Regions from separate parts of the Kineococcus endophyticus genome, predicted to be linked through region 3. Evidence: riboswitches for the same ligand, from Rfam matches in the RefSeq annotation. Region 3 holds a riboswitch; each other region holds the start of a gene.
What was found. A riboswitch is a leader RNA that binds a small molecule or an ion and turns the genes downstream of it on or off. The one in region 3 is predicted to bind S-adenosylmethionine.
Positions count from the first base shown of each region.

Region 1 (7,138 bases), on a different contig from region 3:
GCTACGAGCGCGCCGAACGCTTCGTCCGCACGGCGCAACGGGTCTGGGACAGCTGGGACGGCGAGCGGTACACCCCGGTCGAGGTGCGGGACGGGTTCTTCGACGTCGAGTTCACCCCGACCGTCCCGCGGAGCCCGCAGCAGCACCCGGTCCTGTTCCAGGCGGGCGACTCACCGGCCGGACGCGACTTCGCGACGCGCACGGCGGACGTCGTCTTCTCCCGGCACGGCACGGACCACGCCGACGCCCTCGCGTTCGCCGACGACATCCGCCGGCGGACCGTCGCGGCCGGTCGTCCCGAGGGCGACGTCCTCGTGCTGCCCGGCACGCAGATCGTCGTGGCCGACAACGAGGCGGAGGTGGAGGAGAAGGCGCGCTGGGTCCTGGAGCAGCAGGTGACCCCGGCCACCGCGCTGTCCCTCGTGGGCCAGGTCTGGGGCGAGGACCTCTCGCACCTCGACCCGGACGGACCGCTGCCCGCGCACGACCCCGTCATCTCCGTCGTGGACGGCACCCGCGGCGCGCACCGGACCGGCGCCGACGCCGTGGCGCTGGCCCAGCGGTGGCGCGCCGAGGCCGAGGAGGGCAAGTTCTCGCTGCGCGAACTCGTGCTCCACCACTCCTCCGAGCGGGGTTTCGCCGGCACGGCCTCCCAGCTGGCGGACGACCTCACGCACTGGGTGCGCACGGGCGCCAGCGACGGGTTCAACATCACGCCGTACCTGGTGCCCAGCGGCCTGGACGACGTCGTCGACCAGCTCGTGCCCGCGCTGCAGGACCGCGGCGCCTACCCGACGGAGTACGTCGGGACGACGTTGCGCGAGCACCTGGGCCTGCGGGCTCCCCTCACCCGTCGCTGACCGCCGCCGCCGGGCGGTGCAGCACCTCGGCGCGCAGCAGGTCACCGAGGTGGCGGGCGATCGCCCCGGGGGCCGACTCCGGGGCGACCGCCTCCACCGCGGGGTTGTAGTTCGTGTTGGTGTTGACGTCGTAGACCACGGTGCGCCCGTCGACGGTCTCGGCGAACTCGACCCCGGCGATCTCCAGCCCCGCGGCGCGCAGCAGCTCGGCGCACCGGCGGACCACCGGGGTGTCGGCGGTCACCTCGGGCCGCAGGGCGAAGGGTTCCACCCCCGGGCCCGGGACCTCGCACGCGTCGGCCGGGCACAGCTCGAAGCTCCCGGCCGAGGTGTCGACGCGGACCGCGTAGACGAACCGGCCGCCGACGAACTCGGCGCGCGTGACGAACGGATCGGCGGTCCGCAGGAACTCCTGCAGCAGCGTGACGCCGTCGACGGGTTCCTCGAACTCCGGCGAGGCGACGTGCGCCTCGAACTCCTCGTGGGAGTCGAACCGCCGCACCCCCAGCCCCTTGCCCCCCTGGTTGTGCTTGGTGATGAACGGGACGGGCAGCTCCCGCGCCCGGCGCACCAGGTCGTCTCGCCCGAACACCGCGAGCGTGCGCGGGACGTCGATCCCGTTGCGCCGCAGCAGCGCGTGCTGACGGACCTTGCTCACCTCGAGCTCGACCACGGGCGAACCACCCACGACGCGACGTCCCCAGCCCTCGAGCCACGCCAGGACGGACCGCGTGTACTCCTTCGCGTGCACGTGCCCGCGCGTGTGCGACGACGCGCTCAGGCGCGACCAGTAGACCCCGGCCGCGGGTTCGGCGTCGAGGTCGACGGAACCCTCCGTGAGCAGCACCTCCTGGAAGGGGACGCCCTCGGCCCGGAACGCCGCCTCGAACGGCGCGAACCAGTCCGGGTTCTCGTGCAGGACGTGGACCCGGGGTTCTCCACCGGGCTCGAGCGACCAGCTCGCGCGGGTGGCGGCCTGCGGGTGGGTGGTCTCGCTGGTCATCGGGTTCCTCCGGTCGGGTTCCGGGCGGGGTTTGCCGTCCGGGGCCTGCGTGGGATAGTTTCGCACCGTCCATCCAGAGCGGCCGAGAGACCTGGCTCGTCGACGCCGCAGCAACCCCCTGAGCGATCAGGCGCGGGTGCTTCCGCCAGGACCGATGGGAGTCACCGTGACCGCACGCACCGCCGCCCGGCCCCCGCTCGTCCGCCGCCGGCACGTGGACCTCTGCCGTCTGAGCTCGGCGGTGTGCCCGGGGCGCTGAGCCCCCCGTCCGTCGCGGCTGCGCCCGCGGACGCCACCTCGTGCCCTGCGGCACCTCCCCGGGGAGCCCCCGTGTCCCGTCCCACCCGTGTCGGCATCGTCGGTGCCGGACCCCGCGTTCTCGTCCTGCTGCAACGCCTCTCCGCCCACGCCCACCACGCCGCCCGGGAGCTCGAGGTCCACGTCGTGGACCCCTTCGACTCCGGCGCCGGCCGCGTCTGGCGCCGGGTCCAGGACCCGCTGCTGTGGATGAACTCCCGCGCCGCCGACATCAGCGTCCTGCCGGACGCGTCCGTCACCGGCCTCACCCCGCCCGTCCTGCGCGGTCCCTCCCTCGCCGAGTGGGTCGCGGAGCACCGCGCCGACCTGCTCCGCGAGGCGGCGGGGAACCACGCGGCGCAGGCGGAGCTCCTGGACCACGGTCCGGCCTCCTTCACCTCCCGGCGCCTGGCCAGCCGGTACTTCGCCGACGCCTGGGACCGCACGGTGTCCGCCCTCCCGGCGGGGGTCCGGGTGCACCGGCACCACCGGACGGTGCTGGACCTCACCGACGACCCCGTCGACGGCGGCCAGGTGCTGCACCTGGACGGCGGACCCAGCACCGACGGGACCGGCGCGGACGAGACCCTCCCGGTGGACGTGGTGCTCCTCGCCCAGGGACACCTCGACGTCCGCCCGGGCCCCCGGGAACGCCGCACGGCCGGTTTCGCCCGGGCGCACGGCCTGGCCTACGTCCGTCCCGGGTACACGAGCGAACAGGACCTGGACGTGCTGGCCCCCGGCGCGGACGTCGTCGTGGTGGGCATGGGCCTGGCCTTCGTCGACCTCGTGGTGCGCCTCACCGAGGGCCGCGGTGGACGGTTCGAGGAGCGGGCGGACGGCGGGCTGGACTACCGGCCCGGTGGCCGCGAACCGCGGTTGCACGTCGGGTCCCGGCGCGGGGTCCCCTACCGCTCCAAGATCGACTACCCCGTCCCGGCCGACCTCGGGCTCCCCCGGTACTACTCGGCGCGCACGGTGGACGCGGTCCACGGGAACGGCCTGCTGGACCTGCGCGCGGACCTCTGGCCGCTCATCGCACGCGAGATGGCGGGCGCCCACTACCGCGAGCTCTTCCGTTCCCACCCGGGCCGGACGACCGTTCCGGCCGCGGAGTTCGACGAGGCGTTCGGCCGGGCGGCGTGGGGTTCGGCCGAGCTCGACGAGTTCGTGGGGCGCGCCGTGCCGGACCCCGCGGACCGGTTCGACCTCGCGGACCTCGACCGCCCCCTCGACGGGTGGTGGGGGACGTCCGCCGAGGAGGTGCACGCCCGCGTCCTGGCGCACGTCGAGGGCGACCGGGCGCGGCGCAGCGACCCCCGGTCCTCCCCCGACGCCGCGGTGCTGGCGGCCGTCCTGTCCGCCTACGTCGTCACCGCCGGCCTGCACGCGGCGGGCCGCCTGAACGCCCGGTCGACGGCCGTCGACCTCGACGGCTGGTGGCACGGGTTCTTCAGCTACGTCGCCAGCGGCCCTCCGCCGCAACGGCTCCGCCAGCTCGCGGCCCTGGCCCGCGCCGGCGTGGTCCGGTTCCTCGGGGCCGACGTCCACGTCGAGGCGGACCCGACCCCGGGGGTCGCCGCCTTCACGGCGGGTTCGGGCAGCGGCCCGCACGAGGTCCGCGCTCAGGGACTCGTCGAGGCCCGCCTGCCCGTGCCCGACCTCGAGTGGACGTCCGACGTCCTGCTGGGCCGGCTGCGCGACCGCGGCGAGGTCCGGGCCCACGAGATCGTCGACGACGGGTCGCGGTGGTCCAACGGCCGCCTCGTCGTGGACGCCACGGCCCGCCTCGTGGGTCGCGACGGGAAAGCCCACCCGCGGCGGTTCGCCACCGGCGCGTGGGTCTCCGGCGAGGCCTCGGCCGCCGCGTTCGCCCGCCCCGGCACCGACGCGGAACTGTTCCGCCGCGCCGACCGGCTCGCGGCCGAGCTCCTGCGGGCCGCCTCCGCGTCCTCCGGTCCGTCACCCGTTCCGCTGTCCACCCCGCAGGGAGACCGTCGATGAGCGACACCACCCGCACCGTCCCGGACGTCACCGCCGCCCCGGTGGTTCCGCGGTCCGCCCCCGCCCGACCGCTCACGGTGCTGCCGGCCCGCCACCCGTGGCGCTGGGTGGCCACGGCCGTCGTCGCGGTGCTCGCCGCGATGGCCGTCAACGCCCTCGTCACCAACCCCGCGTGGGAGTGGCCGACCGTCGGGCAGTTCCTCTTCTCGGCCACGATCCTGGAGTCGATGTGGCTCACGGTCCGGCTGACCCTCGTGGGCACCGCGATCGGCCTGGTCCTCGGCACCGTCCTGGCGCTCATGCGGATGTCGCACAACCCGCTGCTGAAGGCCGTCAGCTTCACCTACACCAGCGTCTTCCGCTCGGTCCCGCTGATCCTGCAGCTGCTGTTCTGGTACAACCTGGCGATCCTGTACGAGGTCATCGGGTTCGGCGTCCCGTTCGGCCCGCAGTTCTGGACGTTCCCGACCCAGAGCCTCATCGGGCCCCTGACGGCGGCGTTCCTCGGGCTCGGTCTGCACCAGGCCGCGTACTTCGCCGAGATCGTGCGGTCGGGTTTCCTCGCCGTCGACCCCGGCCAGCGGGAGGCGGCCGCGGCGCTGGGGATCCCCCAGGCCCGGCAGTTCTGGCGGATCCAGTTGCCGCAGGCGCTGCGCATCATCGTCCCGACCACCGGGAACGAGGTCATCGGCCTGCTCAAGGGGACCTCGGTCGTCTACGTCATGGCGCTGCCGGAGCTCTTCTACCAGGTGCAGGTCGTCTACAACCGCACCGGCCGGGTCATCCCGCTGCTGCTGGTCGCGGCCGTCTGGTACACGGTCCTCACCACCGTCCTGTCGGTGCTGCAGTGGCTCGTCGAACGCCACTACGGCCGGGGCAGTTCCCGCGCCGGCACCCCGCTGCCGTTCCTGACCCTCCTCCGCACCGCGCGTGCGGGCCGCGCCCGACGCCACGGAGATGCCCGATGAGCCCCACGCTCGCCACGACGCCGGGCCCTGCCGCCACGGCCGCGCCCGTCGTGCACCTCGCCGGTGTCCACAAGAGGTTCGGGGCGCTGGAGGTCCTGCGCGGGATCGACCTGTCCGTCGCCGCCGGCACGGTCACCGTGGTGCTCGGCGCGTCCGGTTCGGGCAAGTCGACGTTACTGCGGACCATCAACCACCTCGAGAAGGTCGACGCGGGCCTGGTCGAGGTGAACGGCGACCTCATCGGCTACCGGCGGGCGGGCCGGCACCTGCGCGAACTGCACGAGCGGGAGGTCCTGCGCCAGCGCTCCCGCATCGGCTTCGTGTTCCAGCACTTCAACCTGTTCCCGCACCTCACCGTCCTCGAGAACGTCGTCGAGGCCCCCGTCTCAGCGCAGAGGCGCCGACGGACCGAGGTGGAGGTGGAGGCGCGGGCGCTGCTGGAACGGGTCGGCCTGCTGGACAAGGCCGACGAGTACCCCCGCCGGCTGTCCGGTGGTCAGCAGCAGCGGGTCGCGATCGCCCGCGCGCTCGCCCTGCGCCCCTCGCTCGTCCTCTTCGACGAACCCACCTCCGCCCTGGACCCCGAACTCGTCGGGGAGGTGCTGGACGTCATCCGCGACCTGGCCGCCGCCGGGACGACGATGGTCGTCGTCACCCACGAGATCGGTTTCGCCCGCGAGGTGGCCGACCGCGTGCTCTTCCTGCACGAGGGCGTCGTCCTGGAGGAGGGCAGTCCCGCCGAGGTGTTCGACCACCCCCGGCACGACCGCACCCGGGCGTTCCTGGCCAAGGTGCTCTGACCCACGCACCGTCCCACCGGTCCGGCGCCCGCCGGACCGCCCTGCCGGCCTGCCCACCGGGCGGCCTGACCCGAGGAGAACACCGTGATCAGCCGTCGTACCTGGCTCCTGTCGCTGGCCGCCACCCCGCTGGCCGTGTCCGCGTGCGCCACCGGCACCGCCGACCCCGCCGCCGCACCCGCGGCCGCACCGTCGGGCGCGGCCGGGGGCGTCGACACCAGCCCCGCCCAGACGGGACGGGTGACCGCCCAGGCCGTCCCGGAGATCGCGGCCACGGTGCCCCAGGCGGTCCGGGACCGTGGGACCCTCGTCATCGGCACGACCGGCAACGGGGCCCCTCCGCTGAGCTTCAAGGCGGACGACGACAAGACCGTCATCGGGATCGAACCCGACATCGCCCTGCTCGTCGCCGGGGTGCTCGGGCTGGAGCCCGACGTGCGGGCGACCAGCTGGGAGAACCTCTTCCTCTCGGTCGACTCCGGCCAGTTCGACGTGGGGTTCTCCAACATCACCGTCACCGAGGAGCGCAAGGAGAAGTACGACTTCGCCTCCTACCGCGTCGACACGCTGGCGTGGGAGGTCGCGAAGGACTCCGAGATCTCGACGATCGCCGGCCCGGCGGGCGTCGCGGGCCTCACGGTGTCGGTCGGCTCCGGCACGAACCAGGAGAAGGTGCTGCTGGACTGGAACCGGCAGAACGAGGCCGCCGGCCGCGAGCCCGCCGCCATCCAGTACTACCAGCAGGCCTCCGACACCTACCTCGCGCTGAAGTCCGGGCGCATCCAGGCGAACTTCGGCCCGAACCCCACCGCCGCCTACCACGCCCTCGTCGCCGGCGACACGAAGATCGTCGGCACCGTCCCCGGCGGCGGCACGATCCAGGCGGACATCGCCGCGATGACGAAGAAGGACGACGGCCTCGTCCAGGCGCTCGCCGCCGCGCTGGACCACCTCATCGCCGGCGGGCAGTACGCGGCGACGCTGAAGCGCTGGAACCTCGCGAACGAGGCCGTGCCGCAGTCCCAGGTGAACCCGCCGGGGCTGCCCAAGACCGCCTGAGCGCGGGGCGGTTCACCCGACCGCCAGCAGCGCCGCCCCCAGCGACACCGCGGTCACGGCAGCGCCGAGCACGAGACCCCGCCGCGTCGAGGCGACGAACCGGCTGCGCCGCAGCGGGTCCTCGACGAGGACGGTCATCAGGAACGC
Region 1 covers NZ_JBFNQN010000009.1:233,082-240,219, forward strand. Annotated here, with positions in the region: gene AB1207_RS14660 (NtaA/DmoA family FMN-dependent monooxygenase) at 1-860, shown strand, start outside; gene AB1207_RS14665 (ATP-grasp domain-containing protein) at 847-1,863, opposite strand; SAM riboswitch class I at 1,930-2,024, shown strand; gene AB1207_RS14670 (putative leader peptide) at 2,030-2,122, shown strand; gene AB1207_RS14675 (FAD/NAD(P)-binding protein) at 2,194-4,164, shown strand; gene AB1207_RS14680 (amino acid ABC transporter permease) at 4,161-5,132, shown strand; gene AB1207_RS14685 (amino acid ABC transporter ATP-binding protein) at 5,129-5,932, shown strand; gene AB1207_RS14690 (ABC transporter substrate-binding protein) at 6,017-6,991, shown strand; gene AB1207_RS14695 (acyltransferase family protein) at 7,004-7,138, opposite strand, start outside.
Region 1: another riboswitch for S-adenosylmethionine. It lies ahead of AB1207_RS14670 (putative leader peptide); the one in region 3 lies ahead of AB1207_RS00255 (ABC transporter substrate-binding protein).

Region 2 (7,138 bases), on a different contig from region 3:
CCCGCCGGGCGTGATCCGAGGAGGAGCGGCCCGTGGCCCACGTCCTGCGCGCCCCCGACGCCCGGCGCACGTCCGAGCAGCCCGCCCGTCACGGCGCACCCCGCGCCGGCCGCGACAGCGCCGACGTCGGCCGGCTGCGCGAGCGCAACCGCCGCCGCCGCACCCGGACGCTGCTGCTCGTCGTGCTCGCCGCGCTGCTCGTCCTCGACGTCCGCCTGGCCACCGGCGGGTCCCTCGTCCCGGACCTGCCGGCCGTCGACCCCCTGTACCTCATGATCGGCGTCTTCTTCGCCTTCATGATCGCGCTGATGCTCGGCCAGACCCTCGTCTCCGGGCGCTCGCCGCACGTCGTGTACCGGCCCGAGCAGATCGACGTCTCCCTCGACGACGTCAAGGGCCTGGACCCCGTCAAGGAGGACGTCGAGCGCAGCCTCGACCTGTTCCTCGGCTCGCGCACCTTCCGCAGCCGCATGGGCGGCCGTCCGCGCCGCGGCCTCCTCTTCGAGGGCTCGCCGGGCACGGGCAAGACGCACATGGCCAAGGCCATGGCGCGCGAGGCGGGCGTCCCGTTCCTCTTCGTCTCCGCGACCAGCTTCCAGTCCATGTGGTACGGCGCGACGGCCCGCAAGGTGCGCTCCTACTTCAAGGCCCTGCGCAAGGCCGCCCGCCGCGAGGGCGGCGCCATCGGGTTCATCGAGGAGATCGACGCGATCGCCGGTGCCCGCGGCGGCATGAGCTCGATGACCGCCGCCACGACCGCGAGCGTCATGGGCTGCGGTGGCCTCACCAACCTGCCCATGTCCCTGCCGGGTACCGCTCCCGCGACGGGACACGCTGCGCTGCAGACCGAACGGCTCGCCTCCAGCGAGGGTGCCAGCGGCGTCGTCAACGAGCTGCTCGTGCAGATGCAGTCCTTCGACGAGCCCACGACGTCCGAGCGCCTGCACGGCTGGTTCGTCGACACGGTGAACCGGTTCCTGCCCGCCGACCGCCGGCTCCAGCGTCCCGTCGGCGAACCCGTCGAGGTCCTGATCATCGCCGCGACCAACCGCGCCGACGCCCTCGACCCGGCGCTGCTGCGCCCCGGCCGCTTCGACCGCCGCATGACCTTCGGTCTGCCGGACAAGGCCGGTCGCCGGCAGCTCGTCGACCACTTCCTGGCCCGCAAGGCCCACGAGGCGCCCCTCGACGAGGCCGAGCGCCGCGACGCCCTGGCCGGCATCACCAACGGCTACTCGCCGGTGATGATCGAGAACCTGCTCGACGAGGCCCTCGTCAACGCGGTCCGCCGCGGCGGCGACGGCATGAGCTGGGCCGACGTCGAGCACGCCCGGCTCGTCACCGAGGTCGGCCTCGGCCAGCCGGTCGCCTACACCGACCACGAGGCGCGCCTCATCGCGACCCACGAGGCCGGGCACGCCGCCGTCGCGTGGCTCGTCGCGCCGCAGCGGCGCCTGGAGATCCTCACGATCGTCAAGCGCGCCAGCGCCCTCGGGCTGCTCGCCCACGGTGACGCCGAGGACGTCTACACCCGCTCGCGCACCGAGCTGGCCGGCATGATCAAGATCGCCTTCGGGGGGCAGGTGGCCGAGGAGCTGTTCTTCGGCGACGTCTCCACCGGTCCGGCCGGCGACCTGCAGTCGGCGACGTCGGTCGCCGCCCAGATGGTCGGCTCCGCGGGCATGGCGGGCACGCTCGTGTCCTTCGCCGCCGTCCAGCAGGGCGCCTTCGCCGACGGCAACCTCGTCTCCCGCGTCCTGGGCGACTCCGAGGGCCGCCGCCTGGTGGAGAACCTGCTGCGCGAGCAGAAGGAGGCCGTCCGCGAGCTGCTCGGTCGCCACCGCCACCTCGTCGAGGCGCTGCGCGACGCGCTGCTGGAGCGCCACGAGCTCATCGGCCACGAGATCACCGACGTGCTCCAGGCCGCGCAGGCCGAGCACGCGTCGGCTGCCCCGCAGCGGGTCATCGACCTGCGCGACCCCGCCGACCGGCGGATCTGAAGGCTCGTCGCGACCGGGACCCGGAGGGGAGTCCCGGTCGCGACGCAGGACCTCGCGACGGCACCGGAGCCGGGGGGCTGAGCTCCGGGGGGCGGTCGTCGCGAGTGGGGCACGGGAGCGGGGCACCCCGGGGGGCTGGGGTGCACCGCTCCCGTTCGGCCGTGCGCTTGAACCGGACCGGCAGGGTCTGGTTTCCTGCTCCCAGGTCATGAGCGCCAGCGCGAAGCCCCGGCTCGCTGGCCGGCAACCCTCCTCGTCGTGGGGTGCCCCGGGTGACGACCTGACCCTGGTGCTCCGGCACGGGTAAGGACGAACGGTCCCCGCGCCGCCGGCCCCCCGCCCGGGCCCTCCGCGACCGAGGAGACCCCGTTGACCAGCGACACGCTGACCGCCACCACCCAGTCCGCCGCCGAGCGCTTCGCCCCGCTCTTCGCCCGGTTCGCCGAGGGCGTCGTCGCCCGCGAGCAGGACCACGAGCTGCCGCGCGCGCAGGTGCGCGACCTCCTCGAGGCCGGGTTCGGCCGGCTGCGGGTGCCCGTCGCCGAGGGCGGGGAGGGGCTGGACCTCGTCGAGTTCGCCGACCTCCTCGTCGACCTGGCGGCCGCGGACTCCGCTCTGCCGCAGGTGTTCCGCGGGCACATCGCCTGGGTCGAGCAGGTGCTGAGCCTGCCGGCGGGGGAGTACCGGTCGCGCTGGGTCGAGCGCGTCGTCGCCGGTGAGCTCGTCGGCAACGCGTGGAGCGAGGTCGGGGACGGCGTCACGGGCCGGCAGCAGACGGTCGTGACCACCCGCGACGGGCGCACCAGCGTCAGCGGCCGCAAGTACTACACGACCGGCACGATCTTCGCGGACTGGACCGACGCCACCGCCCGCCGCGAGCTCCCGGACGGCTCCTTCGAGACCGTGACCGTCCTCGTGCCGGTCCACGCCGAGGGCGCGAGCGTCTCCGACGACTGGGACGGGTTCGGGCAGCAGCTCACCGGCACCGGCACCCTCGTCCTGGACGACGTCGAGGTGGACGCCGCCGACGTCGCCCCGTTCACCGACCGGTTCCGCTACCAGACGGCGCTCTACCAGCTCGTCCTGCTCGCGGTGCACGCCGGCATCGCCGCCGCCGTCGAGCGCGACACCGGCGCACAGGTGCGCGGCCGCACCCGCAGCTACACCCACGGCCTCGCCCCGCTCGTCCGGAACGACGCCCAGGTGCTGTCGGTCGTGGGGGAGATCTCCGCGACCGCCTTCACGGCCCGCGCCCTCGTCCGCGCTGCGGCGCAGGCCGTCCAGGGGGCCGCCGACACCGCGCACCTGCCCGGCACGGACGCCGACCGCGAGGCCAACGTGCTGGCCGAGATCCGCACGGCGCAGGCCCAGGTCGTCCTGTCCGAGACCGTCCCGCGCGCCGCGACGCTGCTCTTCAACACGCTCGGCGCGTCCGGCACGTCCCGCGCCAAGGACCTCGACCGGCACTGGCGCAACGCACGCACGGTCGCCTCGCACAACCCGGTGGTCTACAAGCAGCGCATCGTGGGGGACTGGTCGGTCAACGGCACCGAGCCGCCCTTCGTCTGGGACATCGGCACCCACGCGTCCGTGGACGCCGCGGCGGTGCGGTCGCAGGAGACGGGTCGGTAGTCCGGTGGCGAACGGGATGTCTGCACGCCGGGCCCCGAAAAGCGTCTTCTGAGCGCTTTCCCGGTCCGACGTGCAGACATCCCGTTCGCTCGTCAGCGCTGCGGCGCGACCCGGTAGTGGTAGGCGTGGTGGACGGTGAACCCGACGCCCGCGTACAGCGCCCGCGCGGCCGCGTTGTCGCCCTGCACCTGCAGGTAGGTCGACGCGGCGCCGCGCGAGCGGGCCCAGTCCGCGACCTCGGCCAGCACCCGCCGGCCGAGGCCGCGGCGCCGGTGCGAGGGGAGCGTCTCCACGGCCGTCACCCCGGCCCAGCCGGGGGACAGGGACCCGCGGGCGATCGCCACCGTCGTCCCGCCGTCCGTCCCGGTGTCGACGATCCGCACGAACACCTGCTCGTCGGCCGAGACGAGGATGCGGCGTCCGGCCGGCGGCACCGTCGGCAGCCCCTGGTAGTGGTACCGCTCGAGCCAGGCGTCGTCCGGCTCGGCGGACGTCTCGACGCGCAGGCCCGCGGGCAGCGGGACCTCCGCGGCACCGGGCAGGTCGTCGGTCGCGGCGGTCAGCACGACCGTCGGCGTCCGGACGGTCCAGCCGGTCGCGGCCAGCAGGTCGACGAGCGCGGTGCCCTCGCCCAGCCCGCCGTCGGGGTGGGCGACGGCCACGAGCGGCTGCAGCCCGCGGGCGGTGTGGAAGTCCACGACGGCGGCGACCGCCTCGCGCAGCGGCAGGCCCGGGTCCCCGAGCGCCAGGGCCGAGTTGGCCCGGCCCGTGAACCCCTCGCTCGCCCGCAGGCGCCAGCCGCCGAGGTCGACGCGCTCCAGCGGGCGCCAGTGCTCGGCCATGACGCGTTCGAGGTCCTCGGTCCCGACCGCGGTGTGCGGCGGGCCCTTGCGCGCCGGCGGCGGGGGTACGGGCTTGGCGGCCAGCACGTCCGCGCGGGCCACGACGACCTCCCCGCGCCGGGTGGCGATGCGCAGGGTCTCCCCGTCGTCGGCGAGCAGGTCCCCGAGGGCGTCGGTGGCCGAGCCGTCGGGCAGCCGGTGGCGCACGACGACGCGCCCGCCGACGGTCAGCGGGCGGACGAGCGCATCGGGCGTGGGGTCGGTCACTGCTCTCCCGGGGTGGTGCGTGTGCGGTGTGCCGCAGGCGTCGGCGATACTACGGAGGGCGTCCCGGCCGCCCGCCCGCCGGAGGAGGAGGACATCCCGTGACCTACGTCATCGCGCAACCCTGCGTCGACGTCAAGGACAAGGCCTGCATCGAAGAGTGCCCCGTGGACTGCATCTACGAGGGCAAGCGGTCGCTCTACATCCACCCGGACGAGTGCGTCGACTGCGGTGCCTGCGAGCCGGTCTGCCCCGTCGAGGCCATCTACTACGAGGACGACGTCCCCGAGCAGTGGTCGGCCTTCACGGCGGCCAACGTCGAGTTCTTCGACACCGTCGGCTCGCCCGGCGGCGCCGCCAAGATGGGCGTCATCGACACCGACCACGCGGTCGTCACCGCGCTGCCCCCGCAGGCCGAGGGCCACTGACGTGAGTGCGCCGACCCGCCACGAGCCGGTGACCGGGGCCCGCGGCCGGGTCGGCGCCTCGCTCCCCGACTTCCCCTGGGACTCCCTCGCGGGCGCCAAGGCCCGCGCCCGGTCCCACCCCGACGGGATCGTCGACCTGTCGGTCGGCACCCCCGTCGACCCGACCCCCGCCGTCGTCGCCGACGCCCTGCGCTCGGCCGCCGACGCCCCCGGCTACCCCCAGACGCACGGCACCGCGCCCCTGCGCGAGGCCGTCGCGGCCTGGTTCGCCCGCCGCCGCGGCGTCCCCGGCCTCGACCCGGACGGCGTCCTGCCCACGGTCGGCTCCAAGGAGCTGGTGGCCTGGCTGCCGTTCCTGCTCGGCGTGGGCGCGGGCGACACCGTCGCCCACCCCGCGGTGGCCTACCCGACGTACGACGTGGGGGCCCGGCTGGCCCGCGCGACGCCGCTGGGGGCGGACACCGTGGAGGAGCTGCAGACCGCCTGGGACGGCGGTGCGCGCATCCGGCTGCTGTGGCTGAACTCCCCGTCGAACCCGACCGGCGCGGTCCGGACGGTCGCCGAGCTCGCGGCCCTGGTGGCCTGGGCGCGCGAGCACGACGTCGTCGTCGCCTCCGACGAGTGCTACGCCGAGCTGGGCTGGTCCCCGGCCCACGACACGACGGCCGGGGGGCTCGTCGCCTCTGTCCTGGACCCGCGCGTGTGTGGGAACGATCACACCGGACTGCTCGTCGCGTACTCGACGTCCAAGCAGTCGAACCTCGCCGGGTACCGGGCCGCGTTCCTCGCCGGCGACCCGGCCCTGGTCGCCGAGCTCCTGGAGGTGCGCAAGCACGCCGGGATGATCGTCCCGTGGCCCGTGCAGGTGGCCCTGCAGGCCGCCCTGAGCGACGACGAGCACGTCGCCGCGCAGCGCGAGGTCTACCGCGCGCGGCGCGAGGTGCTGCGGAAGGCGTTGCAGGGCGCCGGTTTCCGCATCGACGCGAGCGAGGCCGGGCTCTACCTGTGGAGCACCCGGGACGAGCCGGCGCGCACGACCGTCGACCTGCTGGCCGACCGCGGGATCCTCGTCGCCCCCGGCGACTTCTACGGCCCGCCCGGGGCGCGGCACGTCCGCGTGGCCCTCACGGCGACCGACGAACGGGTGGCCCGCGTGGGGGACCGGCTGGCCGACCTGGCGTGACCGTCCGCCCGTCTTCCACCGGTGGCGGACCTGTGTCGCGGGTGGACGATCGGGGCGGGTACGGTCGCGACATGGCTGACTCCGTGACGCTGAAGCACGCCGGTGGGGAACTGGACCTCCCCGTGTCCCCTGCCACCGAGGGCGCCGCCGGCTTCGGCATCGGCAGCCTGCTGAAGGAGACCGGGCTGGTCACCCTCGACGCGGGCTTCACGAACACCGCCTCGTGCGCCAGCTCGATCACCTACATCGACGGCGACGAGGGGATCCTGCGCTACCGCGGGTACCCCATCGAGCAGCTGGCCGAGGGGTCGACGTTCGTCGAGACGAGCTTCCTGCTCATCCACGGCCACCTGCCGTCGGAGTCCGAGCTGGCCGACTTCACGGCGCGCATCCAGCGCCACACGCTGCTGCACGAGGACCTGAAGCGGTTCTTCGACGGTTTCCCCCGCGACGCGCACCCGATGCCCGTCCTGTCCAGCGCCGTCAGCGCGCTGTCGACGTTCTACCCGAACTCCCTCAACCCGTTCGACGCCGAGCAGGTCGAGCTGTCCACCGTCCGGCTGCTGGCCAAGCTGCCGACGATCGCTGCGTACGCGCACCGCAAGTCGCTGGGCCAGCCGCTGCTCTACCCGGACAACCGGCTCGGCCTGGTGGAGAACTTCACCCGGCTCGCGTTCGGGAACCCGGCCGAGGACTACGAGCTCGACCCGGTCCTCGTCCGCGCCCTCGACCAGCTCCTCATCCTGCACGCCGACCACGAGCAGAACTGCTCGACCTCCACGGTGCGGC
Region 2 covers NZ_JBFNQN010000011.1:24,270-31,407, forward strand. Annotated here, with positions in the region: gene AB1207_RS15975 (AAA family ATPase) at 33-2,000, shown strand; SAM riboswitch class IV at 2,205-2,316, shown strand; gene AB1207_RS15980 (acyl-CoA dehydrogenase family protein) at 2,370-3,632, shown strand; gene AB1207_RS15985 (GNAT family N-acetyltransferase) at 3,725-4,741, opposite strand; gene fdxA (ferredoxin) at 4,840-5,166, shown strand; gene dapC (succinyldiaminopimelate transaminase) at 5,168-6,349, shown strand; gene AB1207_RS16000 (citrate synthase) at 6,421-7,138, shown strand, end outside.
Region 2: another riboswitch for S-adenosylmethionine. It lies ahead of AB1207_RS15980 (acyl-CoA dehydrogenase family protein); the one in region 3 lies ahead of AB1207_RS00255 (ABC transporter substrate-binding protein).

Region 3 (7,138 bases):
GAGCTCGTCGCGCTCGTCGCGGCGCCCGCCGCGGGTCCGGCGCAGGTCGCGCAGGCTGTCGAGGACCTCGTCGTCGCGCGAGCGGCCCTCGGCCCCGTCGAGCGCGTCGGTGGAGTCGTCGGTGTCCACGGAGTCGTGGTCCTGACCGTGGTCCTGGTCGTCGGTGGCCCGGGCTCCGGGCGGGGGGCCGGCGGGCGCGGAGGCGCGGCGGCGGCGCGGCGGGGTCTCGGCGTCGGGCGCCTGGAAGAACAGGGCGGTGGCCCGGGCCGCGGCGTCGGCGGCCCGGTCGGCCGTCGGCTCGCCGGTGCCGCCGCGGCGGGCCCCGCGGGCGAACCCGGCGGCGCGCAGCAGGACGGGGTCGTCCATGAGGTCGGCCTGGTCCTCCTCGACCGCCTCGGCGGCGGGTGCCTCGGTGACCTCGGCGGGGACGTCGGCCGGCGCCTGGACGGGCGCCTCCTCGACGGGAGCGTCCTCGGCGGCCGCGACGGCGGGCGCCACCTCCGGCTCGGCGGGCACCTCGGCGGGTGCGCTGGCCGCCTTGCGGGCGCGGCGGCGGCGGGTGGGGGCAGGCGCCTCGGCGGCGGGCTCCTCCGGCGCGACGGCGGGCGTCTCGACGGCGGGCGTCTCGGCAGCGGGGGTCTCGGCGGCGGCGACCTCGGGGGCCGGCGCCTCGGGGGTCGCGACCTTGCGGGTGGCCCGGCGGGCGCGGCGGCGGGGCGCGGGCGTCTCGTCAGCGGCGGTCTCAACCGCCGTCTCGGTGGCCGTCTCGCTGACCGTCTCGGAGGGCGGTCCAGCAGGGGCGACGGGAGGCTCCTGCGGCGCCACGGGCGTCGCGTCGGGCTCGGTGCCGGCGACCGCGCCGGCGGCGTCGGTCGGCTCCAGGTGGGCCGGGGGGCCGGCGGGACGGCTGGCCGCCCGACGGCGGCGGGGCTTCGTCGTCCCGGCAGTCGCGGCTGCGTTCTCTTCAGGTGTGCTCGTCACGGGTGCTCCGCTTGGCCCGCAGCGTCCGCTCCACCGGTCGTCCCCGCGGACGCCCGGGCGTCCTCGTCGGAATCGCCGGGCGGGTCGACCCGCGCCCGACGGAAGTCCTGGTGCACCGGAGAGGTCGCGCGACGCGTGCTCCCCCCGGAGCCACCGGCGGTCGTCGTCCGGGGAGGGGCCGGGGCGCCTGCGAGGTCCTTCCACCAGACCGCGGCGCTGCCCGGGACCCACGCACCAGGCGACGGTCTCGACGGCGGACCGAGCGCCCGGTGTAGGGGAACGCACGGCCGTCCTCAGTGTCGCACAGCCCGCCCGGCGTGACCCTGCGCACTCGGGCACCTCGAAACGTTCCCGGAGGCCACGGCGGTCCGCTACGCTCGCCGCAACACCATCCAGAGTGGCCGAGAGACCTGGCTCGACGACGCCACAGCAACCACCGCGCGAGCGGCAGGTGCTCCCGCCAGGGGCGATGGAGGACTCGCAGTGGACAGCTGTACCCAGCTCACCCGGCGCTACCACGTCGACCTCGTGCGCACGGCCTCCATGGTCTGTCGCCCGGGCTCCCCGGCGTGCCGGGGGACGTCGCCCGCGGCCTGACCGGCCGCCGCCACCTCCCCCGGGGTCCTCGCACGACAGCACCCCCGCACCGCACGAGCGCGCCGTTCCGCGCGCACCCCCGACGGACCTCCCGTCCGCCTACCCCCGGAGCACAGCCATGTCCGCGCCCCGTCGCAGCCCCCTGTCCCCGTCCAGCTCCCGCCTCGTCGCCAGCCGCCGTCGCATCCTGTCCGGCGCCCTCGGCGTCGGCACCCTCGCCGCGACCGGCACGCTGGCCGCCTGCGGCGACGGGTCCGCGGCCTCGGGACTGGCCGCGGAGAAGGCCGTCGACCTCAAGGGCGCGACGCTCAAGCTCATGGTCAACCAGCCGCACGTGCTGGCCTTCACGGACCTGCTCGGCAAGAAGTTCGCCGACGAGTTCGGCGGCAAGCTCGAGGTCACGGCGATCCCCTACGACCAGCTGACGAGCAAGCAGATCCTCGACGTGCAGGGCGGCGACGGCGAGTTCGACGTCTTCGACTACTTCTACTTCGGTCTCGGTGAGCTGGTGAACGCCGACGCCCTCGTCGACCTCACCGAGTGGATCGGCGCCAACAGCGAGATCGGGACGGACGACTTCCTCCCGTCGATCTACGACCCCTACACGCTCATCGACGGCAAGCGCTACGGCCTGCCCTTCGACGGCGACACCCACGTCCTCTACTACAACGCCGAGGTGTTCGAGCAGTACGGCGTCGAGCCGCCCAAGACCTGGGACGAGTACGACGCGGCCGCGGAGAAGATCACGAAGGACTCCGGCGGCAAGGTCTACGGCGCGATCGTCGAGGGCCAGCAGGTCCCGATGATCCTGGGCTGCTCCTTCATCAACCGGCTCGCGGGCTACGGCGGCACGCTGGTGGACGCCGACGGCAAGCCGGCCTTCGCGGGCGAGGAGGGCCTCGCCGCCCTGCAGCACCTCATCGACGTCTCCCCCTCCGCGCTGCCGACGCCGCTGCAGACGGGCTTCGACCAGGCCAACTCGGCCTTCCTGTCCGGTCAGGGCGCCATGCTCGACACCTGGACCGACCTCGGCCTCAAGGCGCAGGACCCGTCGAGCTCCAAGATCGTCGACAAGTGGGGCGTCGTGACGCTGCCGGTCGGCGGGAAGAACACGACCCCGCGCACGGCCCTCGACGCGGGCTTCGGCCTCGGCGTCTCCAGCGCGTCCAAGCAGCAGGACAAGGCCGCGGCGTTCGTGGAGTGGGCGACGAACAAGGAGAACAACCTCCTGCTCGCTTCCACCGCCGGCTCGGGCATCGACCCGGCCCGCAAGTCGGTGCTCGACGCCGACTCGTACGCGAAGGCCGCCGGCAAGGCCACCGACGTCATCCGCGAGGGCCTGGACGGCACGCCGCTGGCGTGGCCGAGCCAGCAGGGCGCCCCCAAGGCGCTGCAGGACCTCGTCGACCAGCTGGCCCTGGCCATCCAGGGGCAGACGCAGCCGCAGGCCGCGCTCGACAAGGCCGCCGAGAGCTGGGAGAAGGAACTCGGATGACGCAGCTCGACGAACAGCGCGGGGAACGGACGCGGGCCGGGGTCCCGAGGCCCCGGCGCGGCTCCGGCGGCACACCGCGGGCGGTCCCGGGCCGGCACCGTCCGGGGCACGTCTCGACCTGGCTGGCGGCGCCCAGCCTGGCCGGGCTCGCCCTCATGCTCGTCTACCCCACGCTGTTCGTCGTCGCGCTGGCGGTGACGAAGTCGTCGCTGGCCCGGCCTCTGCAGCGGTTCACCGGCACGGACAACCTCGTGGACGCCTGGGAGTCCCTGGCCTTCGCCGGGTCCCTCGTCCGCTCCGTCGTGTTCGCCGTCGTCGCGGCCCTGGCGGCGACGCTCATCGGCGTCCTGCTGGCCCTCCTGCTGCACGCCCGGGGGACGCGCTTCGGCGTCGTCGGCACGATCCTGCTGCTGCCGCTGGTCACGCCGCCCGTCATGGTCGGGGTGGCGTGGAAGCTCATGCTGGCCCCCGTCGGCGGCGCCTTCGGCGGGTTGTTCTCCCTGCTGGGCTTCCCCGGCGCGAACCCCCTGGGTGACAGCGTCGGGGCGTTCAGCGCGCTCGTGGTCATGCACGTCTGGCAGTGGACCCCGCTCGTCACCCTGCTCGTGTTCGCGGCACTGCTCGGCGTTCCCGAGGAACTGCGCGAGGCGGCCGCGCTCGACGGCGCGGGGGCGTTCCGGTCGTTCACGAACGTCGTCTGGCCCGTGATCGCCCCGAACGTGTTCTCGGTCCTGCTGCTCGAACTCGTCATCGGCCTGAAGGTGTTCGACCTGGTGACGGTCGTGACGCAGGGCGGGCCGGGTGTCTCCACCATCGTCTCCAGCTTCGAGATCTTCAGGACGGGCATGCGCGGCAGCTACGAGATCGGCACGGCCGCGGCGGAGACCCTCGTCTTCGGCCTCGTCGTGGGCGTCCTGACCACCGTCGTCACGCTGCTGCGGGCGCGCGCCGTGAAGGCCGACCAGTGAGCGCGACCACGGTTGCGAGCACCCGGCGCGCGACGAGCCCGGCGGCGACCCTGCGCCGCGGCGGGATCCGCGTCGTCCTCGCCGTCGTCGCGTTCGTCGCGCTGTTGCCCCTGCTGTTCCTCGTCTCCCTCTCGCTGCGCAGCGTCGACGACATCGCGAACGGCGGCTGGCTGCCGAGCGTCTTCGTCTGGTCGAACTTCTCGAAGGCGTTCTCGACGGTCCCGCTGTCGACGATGCTCGCGAACTCCTGGGTCGTCGCCATCGGCGCGACGGTGCTCACGTCCCTCGTGGCGGTGCCCGCCGCGTACGTGACCGCCCGGGCCGGGGTGCGCGGCGAACGTCTGCAGACGGTGCTGCTGGCCAGCTACTGCGCCCCGCCGATCGTCGCGGTGCTTCCCCTGTACTACCTGCTCAAGCAGGCCGACCTGACGAACACGGCCGTGGGGTTGATCCTCGTCAACGGCTTGGCGAACGTCCCCGTCGCCGTGTGGCTGCTCGACGGTTTCGTCCGGCGCATCCCCGTGGAGATCGAGGAGGCCGGCTGGGTCGACGGGCTGTCGACCACCGGTGGTCTCGTGCGCCTCGTGCTGCCGCTGCTCGCCCCGGGCCTGGTCGCCGCGCTGCTCATCTGCCTGTTCCTGTCGTACAACGAGTTCCTGTTCGCCGTGTCGTTCTCGCAGAGCACCGACAGCCAGACCCTCCCCGTCGGGTTGTCGCTGTTCCAGGGCGACCGCACCGTGCAGTTCGGCCAGCAGGCCGCGGCCTCCCTCGTCGGGATCGTCCCGATGTACGTGCTGGCCGTGGTCGCCCAGAAGTGGCTCGTGGGCGGGTTGTCCGCCGGAGCCGTGAAGTGAACCCCCCTGAGACGGAGAACACCGTGACCGAACCCCGCCGGGTGCACCTGAACGCGTTCGACATGACGTGCGTCGGGCACCAGTCCCCCGGCCTGTGGCGGCACCCCGAGGACCAGTCGCACCGCTTCGACGACATCCGCTACTGGACGGAGCTGGCCACGCTCCTCGAACGCGGCAAGTTCGACTCCCTCTTCATCGCCGACGTCCTCGGCATCTACGACGTCTACAAGGGCGGGCCGGAGACGGCGCTGCGCGAGTCGACGCAGGTCCCCGTCGGGGACCCCATGCTCGCGGTCTCGGCCATGGGCGCGGTGACCGAGCACCTCGGGTTCGGGGTGACGGTGTCCCTGACCTACGAGCAGCCGTACTCCTTCGCCCGCAAGATGGCGACGCTGGACCACTACACGAACGGCCGCGTCGGCTGGAACGTCGTGACGAGCTACCTGGAGTCCGCGGCCAAGAACCTGGGCCTGTCCACCCAGATCTCCCACGACGAGCGCTACGAGCTCGGCGAGGAGTTCATGGAGGTCGTCTACAAGCTGTGGGAGGGCTCCTGGGAGGACGACGCCGTCGTCCGCGACGCCGAAGCCGGCGTGTTCACCGACCCGTCGAAGGTCCATCCGATCGAGCACCACGGGAAGTTCTTCGACGTCCCCGGCATCGGGCTGACCGCTCCCTCTCCGCAGCGCACTCCGGTGATCTTCCAGGCCGGCGCCTCCCCGCGGGGGATCGGGTTCGCCGCCCGCCACGGCGAGGCGATCTTCAACACCGCCACCCGCCCCGAGGTCATGCGCCCCTGGGTGGACCGCCTGCGCGCGCAGGCCGAGCAGGCCGGCCGCGACCCGCGCAGCGTCAAGGTGTTCACCCTCGTCACGATCATCACCGCGCCGACGGACGAGGAGGCGCGGGCGAAGTACGAGGAGTACGCGCAGTACGTCTCCTACGACGGCGCCCTGAACCTCTACGGCGGATGGAGCGGGCTGGACCTGTCGAGCTACCCGCCGGACGAGCCGCTGGAGTACGCCGAGACGCAGGCCGTCCGCAGCGCCGTCGAGGCGTTCTCGACGGCGGACCCGGACCGCAAGTGGACCCCGCGCGACATCGCGAACTGGGTCGGCATCGGCGGGATGGGGGCCGTCGTCGTCGGCTCGCCCGCGACCGTCGCCGACGAGCTGCAGCGGTGGATGGAGGTGGGCGACGTCGACGGGTTCAACTGCGCCTACGCCATCACCCCCGGCACGTTCGAGGACGTCGTCGAGCTCGTCGTGCCCGAACTCCAGCGCCGCGGTGTCTACCCGACGGAGTACGAGGGCGAGACGCTGCGCGAGACGATCTACGGCAAGGGTCAGGTCCACGTCCGCGACGACCACCCCGCGGCCGCCTTCCGCGCCTCGAACCGCTGACCCCCTTCCGCCCGAGAACCCCAGGAGACCCCGCATGACCACGCGCGACCAGGTCCTCGACGCCGCCCGCGACGACGTCATCGACGCCGCCCGCGGCGAAGTGCTCGACGCCGCCCGCGGCGTCGCGAACCACCTCGGCCTCGACGCCCTCGAACGCGACCGCGCCAACGCCGAGCCGTTCACCGAGGCCGAACTGCTGCGCAAGGCCGGTCTGCCGGCCGTCCTGCTGCCGACCTCCGTCGGCGGGGCCGGGCTGCCCTGGTCGGTGGCCCTCGACGTCGTGAAGGAGATCGCCCGCACCGACGGGTCGATCGCCCAGTTGCTGGCCTACCACTACGTCAACGCGCACAACCTCGTGTGGGTGGCCGACGACGCGGGCCGGCAGCGCTGGGGCGTGCCCACCGCCGAGCAGCAGTGGCTGTGGGGGGACTCGGTGAACCCCGTCGACCCGGACCTGCAGCTGCGGCCGGACCCGGACGTGACCGGCGGCTGGATCCTGTCGGGCACCAAGAACTTCTCCACCGGGGCCAGCGTCGGCGACGTCACCGTCGTCGGCGGCCTCACCGACGACGGGCGCGACCTGCTCGTGGTCGTCCCGCGAGAGACCCCCGGGTTCGTCAAGGGCGGTGACTGGGACAACCTGGGCCAGCGGCTGTCGGCGTCGGGGTCCGTGCGGTTCGAGGACGTGCGGATCGCCCCGGACGCCGTCCTGGGGTCGGCGTCCACGAGCGGTGCGTTCGGGTCCCTCGTGACCCTGGCCATCCAGGCCGCGTTCGGGCACTTCTACCTCGGGGTCACCCGCGGAGCGCTCGAGACCGCCGCCGAGTACACCCGGTCGAC
Region 3 covers NZ_JBFNQN010000001.1:53,922-61,059, reverse strand. Annotated here, with positions in the region: gene AB1207_RS00260 (Rne/Rng family ribonuclease) at 1-981, opposite strand, end outside; SAM riboswitch class I at 1,367-1,457, shown strand; gene AB1207_RS00255 (ABC transporter substrate-binding protein) at 1,697-3,073, shown strand; gene AB1207_RS00250 (carbohydrate ABC transporter permease) at 3,070-4,041, shown strand; gene AB1207_RS00245 (carbohydrate ABC transporter permease) at 4,038-4,895, shown strand; gene AB1207_RS00240 (LLM class flavin-dependent oxidoreductase) at 4,919-6,298, shown strand; gene AB1207_RS00235 (acyl-CoA dehydrogenase family protein) at 6,333-7,138, shown strand, end outside.